2 linked regions of the Bdellovibrio bacteriovorus genome follow. The protein of the gene in region 1 interacts with the protein of each later gene in a pairwise test. Links are inferred from orthologs where the notes say so. Each region holds a gene or a part of one and is shown on either strand. Other genes may lie near its edges.

Region 1 (3,444 bases):
CACCGATTCAAATTCACTCTTTGGAAACAGAACAGTTGCCATTGCGTGTGATTGGTACGGGCCCGGTGTTCCGTTGTGACAGCGATATTTCGCATCTTCCAAACTTCCATCAGATTGAAGCTTTGTGTGTGGATGAGAAAGTTTCGATGGCGGATCTTAAAGGCACGATCAGTTTCTTCGTTCGTGAATTTTTTGGTCCTGGATTGAAAACAAGATTCCGTCCTAGTTTCTTCCCTTTCACCGAGCCTTCGGCAGAAGTGGATTGCTCTTGCCCAATTTGTAAAGGCAAAGGTTGCAGTCTTTGTAAACAATCGGGTTGGATTGAAATCGGTGGTTGTGGTCTTGTGAATCCGAAAGTATTCCAAGCCGCGAAAATCGAATATCCAAAATGGCAAGGCTTTGCGTTCGGCTTTGGTGTTGAGCGTATGGCGATTATTAAATACGGCATCGAAGACATTCGTTTATTCCCTGAAAATGATGTGCGTTTCTTAAGGCAGTTTGTAAAATGAAGATCAGTTTAAAATGGCTCCAAGATTATGTTGATGTGACCGAATTCTTTCAAAAACCGGAAGAGTTGGGTGAAGCTCTCACTCGCGCGGGTCTTGAGGTGGAAGAAATCACCAATCGCGCGAAAGACTTTAACCACGTGGTTGTAGGTCACATCTTAGAAAAAGATAAACATCCTAATGCGGATAAACTTTCTTTGTGCCGCGTTTCTACAGGTGAGGGTGTTGTTCACCAGATCGTGTGTGGAGCGCAAAATCACAAAGCCGGGGACCGTGTGATCGTGGCTTTGCCGGGAGCTGTGTTGCCTGGTAATTTTGCGATTAAAAAATCAGCAGTTCGTGGTGTGGATTCAGCTGGCATGCTTTGTTCTTTAAAGGAACTTGGTTTAGCGAAAGAATCTGAAGGTATCGCGATTCTGCCTGTGGATGCTCCCGTCGGCAAACCTTATGCAGAATACGCTGGTTATGACGACATCACTTTCGAATTAAAAGTAACACCGAATAGAGCGGACTGCTTAAGCCACTACGGTTTGGCGCGCGAAGTGGCCTGCCTCTATGGTAAAGAATTGAAAGTTCCCAATACAGAACCGAAAGTAAATTCTCAATCTACAAAGAGTGAAATCTCTTTGGATGTGAAGGCTTTTGATTTGTGCCCTCGTTATACCGGCCGTTATCTGAAGGGCTTAAAAGTAGGCCCTTCTCCAGAGTGGTTGGTGAAGCGTCTTGAAAGTGTGGGTATGAACTCTATTAATAACATCGTCGACGTCACAAACTACGTGATGATGGAATTGGGTCAGCCTCTGCATGCCTTTGATGCGGCTTTTATCGCGGGTAAAAAAGTGATTGTGGATCGCGCGACGAAAGGTGAAAAGTTCATCACTCTTGATGGCTCTGAAATCACTTTGACGGGTGAGGAGCTGACTATTCGTGATACGTCTCATCCAGCTTGTCTTGCAGGTGTTGTCGGTGGAAAGAACTCCGGCGTTACTGAATCTACGACTGAAGTTTTCTTGGAATCTGCCTACTTCCTGCCAATGAGTGCTCGTAAAACATCTCGCACTCACGGTATTGACACGGATTCCGCTTACAGATTCTCTCGCGGTGTAGATCCAGATGGTGCGCTTCGTGGATTGAATCGTGCGACAGCTTTGATTTTAGAAGTTGCGGGTGGCGAAGCTTTTGGTGATCACCATGACTTCTATCCAAATCCAGTGAAAAAAGCTCCCGTGACGATCTCTGTACAAACGGTGACGGATCGTTTGGGCTATCAAGCCGAAGAACACAAGTTCGTGGACTTCATGAAGCGCTTGGGTTGTCAGCTTGAACAAGCTGGCGTGGGTTCATATAAAATTCTTCCTCCGACATTCCGTTTTGACCTTGAGCAAGACATGGATTTGGTTGAAGAGTACGCTCGTTTGAATGGTTATGAACACATCCCGGAATCTTTGCCGGTATTTAAGACGATGCCGTCTCATCACGACAAGGCATTTATGCTGAATCGCACGACGAGCGAGTTGATGCGTGCGGAAGGTTTCCAGCAGGCCGTGAACTTTGCCTTTGTAGGCTCTAAAGCTGAAAAGGCTTTCTTAGGTTCTGTAGAAACTTTGAAAGCGGCCGGCTTGTCTGTTTCCGAAAAAGAAATTCGCATCATGAATCCATTGAATGAAGAAATGGATGTGATGAGAACTTCTTTGAGCTTCGGTCTCTTCAAGAATCTGAACACAAACTTCCACGCAGGCAATATGCAAGGTCGTTTGTTTGAGATCGGCAATTCTTTCTTTATGAAAGAAGACGGTACTTACGGCGAAACAAGTCGTTTGGCTTTGGCTCTTTGGGGGCGTGCTTCCAATCTTTGGAATAAGTCTTTGGATTATCCTGTGGTGTTCGAACTTAAAGCAGCGGTTGAAGTGTTGCTGAAGTCTTTGAATATTTCCGCCTACACGTGGGTGACGCCGGCAAATAAAGCAGAAGTGCCTGCATTCCTGCATCAAGGACAATATGCTCAACTTTTGGTTGAAGGTAAAAAAGTGGGTTTCATCGGAACTCTTCATCCCGTTCTTTTGGATGATAATAAGATCCGTGTGCCTGCGGCATTAGCAGAGCTTGATTTAGATCAGCTTTACAAAGGACAACCTCGTCCTTACCGCATCCAAAGTATTTCAAAGTTCCCGGTGGTCGAGCGCGACTTTGCGTTTGTGATGCCGAAGACTTTGAAAGTCGGCGATGTGCTTAAAGATATCCGTAAGGCAGCGGGCTCGTTGCTAGTAAATGTGGATGTCTTTGACTTGTATGAAGGCGAAAAAATGGAGGCGGGTAAGAAATCCGTCGCGATTCGCCTATGGCTTCAAGATAAAAATGCCACACTGCAGGAAGCGCAAATTGCAGAGACGACAAACAAGGTGCTTGAGAGCTTGAAAAAGAATTTTGATCTTTCTGTGAGATAAATTCTTGATTGTTTTCAGTTACTTGTTACCCTTTGTAGTAGAAATGGTTAATCCCGCCAAAGCACGGAGTGCGAAGGCGGAAATGGAGTATAAATCATGGCTGGCCAGAACTTAGGTAAATCAACGGTGACTAAGGCCGATATCGTCGAGAACGTGTATCAAAAGATCGGTTTCTCGAAAAAAGAAGCTTCCGAGCTTGTTGAGCTTTGCTTCGATACTTTGAAAGACGTTTTGCAAAACGGCGACAAAGTAAAAATCTCTGGTTTTGGTAACTTCGTTGTTCGCGGCAAAAACGAACGTATTGGTCGCAACCCTCAAACAGGGGAGCAGATCAAGATTTCCGCTCGCCGTGTTCTTACGTTCCGTCCTTCGCAAGTTTTAAAAGCGATGTTGAACGGTGAAGAGTACGCTCACTTAAAAGATGAGGACGATGATGATGACGACGACTATGATGACAACGAATAGTGAGCCAGAACAACTCGAAATGGATAGTT
Region 2 (3,267 bases), on another replicon or contig:
TACATAGATAGAAGAGTAAGTTCCGAAGAAGATACCTACGCACATCGCGAAGGCGATATCTTCAACAGTTCCGTCTGCAAAGATGTACAAGCAGATGGCAGATACAAACGTCGTTCCTGAAGTGATCAAAGTACGAACCAACATCTCATTGATAGATCTGTTGATAACGAAGCCAAAGCCCTTATCGTGATAGTGACCTTCAGTTTCACGGATACGGTCAAATACAACGATCGTATCGTTCAGAGAGAAACCGATCAAAGTCATGATCGCTGCAAGGATAGCTACGTTCACTTCTTTACCTACCGCCACGAAAACAGCCAAAGTAATGACCGCATCATGGAACAAGCAAAGAACTGCGCCCGGAGCAAACTTATAGTCGAAACGAAGTGCAACGTAGATCAAGATTACCAGCAAGCAGTAGAAGACCGCAAGGACACCATTACGTTTCAACTCCGCACCCACCTGAGGTCCCACCGTGTCGACACGACGGATGTCAGGGCCTTGGGAGGCAAACTGAGTTGTGATCACGTTACGGATTTTACCAAGATCCGAATTCAAGATTTCGTTGGTCTCTTTGTCTGTTTTACCAGTACGACCTTGGAAACGAACGATGTATTCGTTGCCTTCACCGAAAGACTGAACACCGACTTCACCTAGCTTAAGGTCATCGATAGATTTACGAAGATCTTCGATAGTCACTGATTGCGCAAACTTTACTTGGATCTCAGTACCACCTTTAAAGTCGATACCGTAGTTGATCCCATTCACCGCAAGGTAGATCAAAGATGCAATTGTCAAAATCAAGGAAATGCCACCGAACAACCAGGCTTTTCCAACAAAATCAAAACGTCCGAAAGAATCATTTTTAATAGTCATGCTGCACCTTCTACACTGCCAACTTTTTAACTTTAAATTTATGAACCAAAAGATCCACGATGACTTTCGATACAAACACGTTTGCAAACATAGAAGTCACGATACCGATCAATAGAGTCACAGCGAAACCACGCACAGGACCCGTACCGAAGTACAACAACACAACCGCAGTTGCTGCCGTTGTTACGTTGGCATCGATGATCGCCGACATCGCGCGGTGATAACCTTCTTTTACCGCCACATTCAGGCCGTGCCCCAAACGAAGCTCTTCTTTAATACGTTCGTTGATCAGAACGTTCGCATCGACCGCAAAACCCACCGTCAACGCAATACCTGCGATACCCGGCAAAGTCAGCGTGAAGCCCATGCTTGTCATCAACGCGAACAACGCTAGAACGTTGATTCCCAATGAAAGACTCGCCACCGCGCCCATAGCTTTATAGTACGCCAACATGAAGATCACGATGATCGCCGCGCCTACGTAAGAACCCAATTTCGCTTTATCAATCGCATCGGCACCCAATGTTGGACCTACGCGACGCTCTTCCAATTGCTCTAAAGACGCTGGCAAAGCACCCGCGCGAAGAGCCGTTGAAATCATTTTCGCTTCTTCCATCATGCCGTTGCGGTCACGACCACCACCTAAAGTGATCACCGCTTGGCCACCAGCAATACGGTCACGAATGCTTGGAGCTGATTTCACAACTTTATCCAAAACAATCGCCATCTGTCTGTTGACGTTGTTGCCTGTTAGGTCCGCGAATTTATTCGAACCTGCAGAATTGAAGTGCAAAGAAACTTGAGGAGCACCATATTGGTCGTAACCAACGAAAGCGTCATCCAAAGAATCTCCACCCAAATCTGTGTCTGTTTTAAGAAGGAAAGGGATTGCGCCCGCTTCCATCGTTGTCGCGTTTGCAGACTTCTCAAAGTAAACAACAGATTTCGCAGGAAGTTTTGAAGCAAGGTCTGCATTCAACTTCGTCACGTAATCAGAGTACTTCATTGTCGTCATGCTATAGTTCCCTGCTTTTTCAGCTTCAGCGATCATGGCTTGAAGTTCTTGCGGGGACTTTTCATTTGAAACGATCATGAAATCCAATTTAGCTGTTGTATTGATCAACTGCTTTGCTTTTTCAGCATCTTCCATACCAGGAAGTTGGATCAAAATGCGGTTGGCACCTTGTTGAGAGATTGAAGGCTCAGCCACACCGAATTCGTCGATACGGTTGCGGATAGTTTCAATCGCTTGCTGAATCACGCGGTTTTTATAATCATTCAAGTAAGCATCAAAGTAACGAGTCGTGATCGAAGTATCCGTCGAGCTCATCACTTGAAGTACTGTTGAATACTTGTCTGCCAAGAATTTTTCTACGGCTGCTTTACCCGCAGCATCGTTCACATCGATAGTCACTTCACCCAGATTTGGGTTCACAGACTTCACGTCTTTGACAGCGACATTTTCTTTTTGCATGTCCGCTTTCATTGACGTGATAAGACGGTGCGTACTTTCAGAAACAACGCCATCTACGTCCACACCCATAACTAAGTGCAAACCACCTTGGATGTCCAAACCGTAGTTCAGCTTTTGTTTTGAAGGCCACCATGCCTTTTCACCGAAATTAACAACGTTTGGTAGTACCCAAACGATGGCTGCCGCCACTCCTAGTGCTGCGAGAATAGATCTCCAACGAAGTCCTTCCATTATTTCTTTTCCTCTGCTGTTGCTGCCTTCTGAGATGTTGCAATCTGACTGCGAAGCATTTTTACTTTAACGCCGTCAGCGATTTCCAAAGTTACGAATTGGTCTGTGATGCCTTCCACGCGACCCAAGATACCAGATGAAGTGATCACTTCATCGCCACGTTTAACTTCTGACAAAAACTTTTGGTGATCTTTTTGTCTTTTGGCTTGAGGACGGATGATGAGGAAATAGAAAATAACGAAGATGAAGATAAACGGCACAAACATTTCAAAGGCTGAGGGTTGAGTGCCTGTTGCTGTTTGTGCATGAGCTGTGGATGCAAGAAGTCCGAATAACATGATTCCTCCAAGTTAATAACTGACAGTAAAATTCAGCATTATTCTTGAGAAGAATCAATATTTTAGTCTAGCTGTCCTTCTTTGCGAATCGCGTCAAGCAGTCGTTGCGGAACTCTTCCCAACGGCCTTCCTCGATGGCTTTACGCGCACGTTCCATCAATTTCATATAGAAATAAATATTGTGAATCGTGTTCAAGCGAGAGCCTAAAATTTCACCACTTAAGAATAAGTGACGAAGGTAAGACTTCGTATAATTGCGGCAAGTATAACAATCGCATTCTGGATCTAGAGGCGAACTGTCCTCACGGTATTCACTGCGCTTGATACTGACTTTCCCTCTCCATGTGA

Evidence for each region.
Region 2: the proteins of pheT (region 1) and secD interact in binary tests that used the Escherichia coli proteins (3 or more experiments, as listed by UniProt). The link is inferred for Bdellovibrio bacteriovorus from one-to-one orthologs.

The regions. Positions count from the first base shown.
Region 1 is NZ_LUKF01000020.1:186,223-189,666, forward strand. The notes cover bases 106-3,227. They hold pheT (phenylalanine--tRNA ligase subunit beta), read left to right. Parts: upstream 106-505; coding sequence 506-2,950; downstream 2,951-3,227. Other genes in these bases: pheS (phenylalanine--tRNA ligase subunit alpha), read left to right, coding at 106-509; AZI85_RS17340 (integration host factor subunit alpha), read left to right, coding at 3,077-3,227. Outside these bases: more of pheS, read left to right, coding at 1-105; more of AZI85_RS17340, read left to right, coding at 3,228-3,415; AZI85_RS17345 (MerR family transcriptional regulator), read left to right, coding at 3,381-3,444.
Region 2 is NZ_LUKF01000017.1:50,197-53,463, reverse strand. The notes cover bases 235-3,179. They hold secD (protein translocase subunit SecD), read right to left. Parts: upstream 2,582-3,179; coding sequence 887-2,581; downstream 235-886. Other genes in these bases: tgt (tRNA guanosine(34) transglycosylase Tgt), read right to left, coding at 2,987-3,179; yajC (preprotein translocase subunit YajC), read right to left, coding at 2,581-2,919; secF (protein translocase subunit SecF), read right to left, coding at 235-876. In the rest of the region: more of secF, read right to left, coding at 1-234; more of tgt, read right to left, coding at 3,180-3,267. UniProt on the Escherichia coli protein: Part of the Sec protein translocase complex. Interacts with the SecYEG preprotein conducting channel. SecDF uses the proton motive force (PMF) to complete protein translocation after the ATP-dependent function of SecA.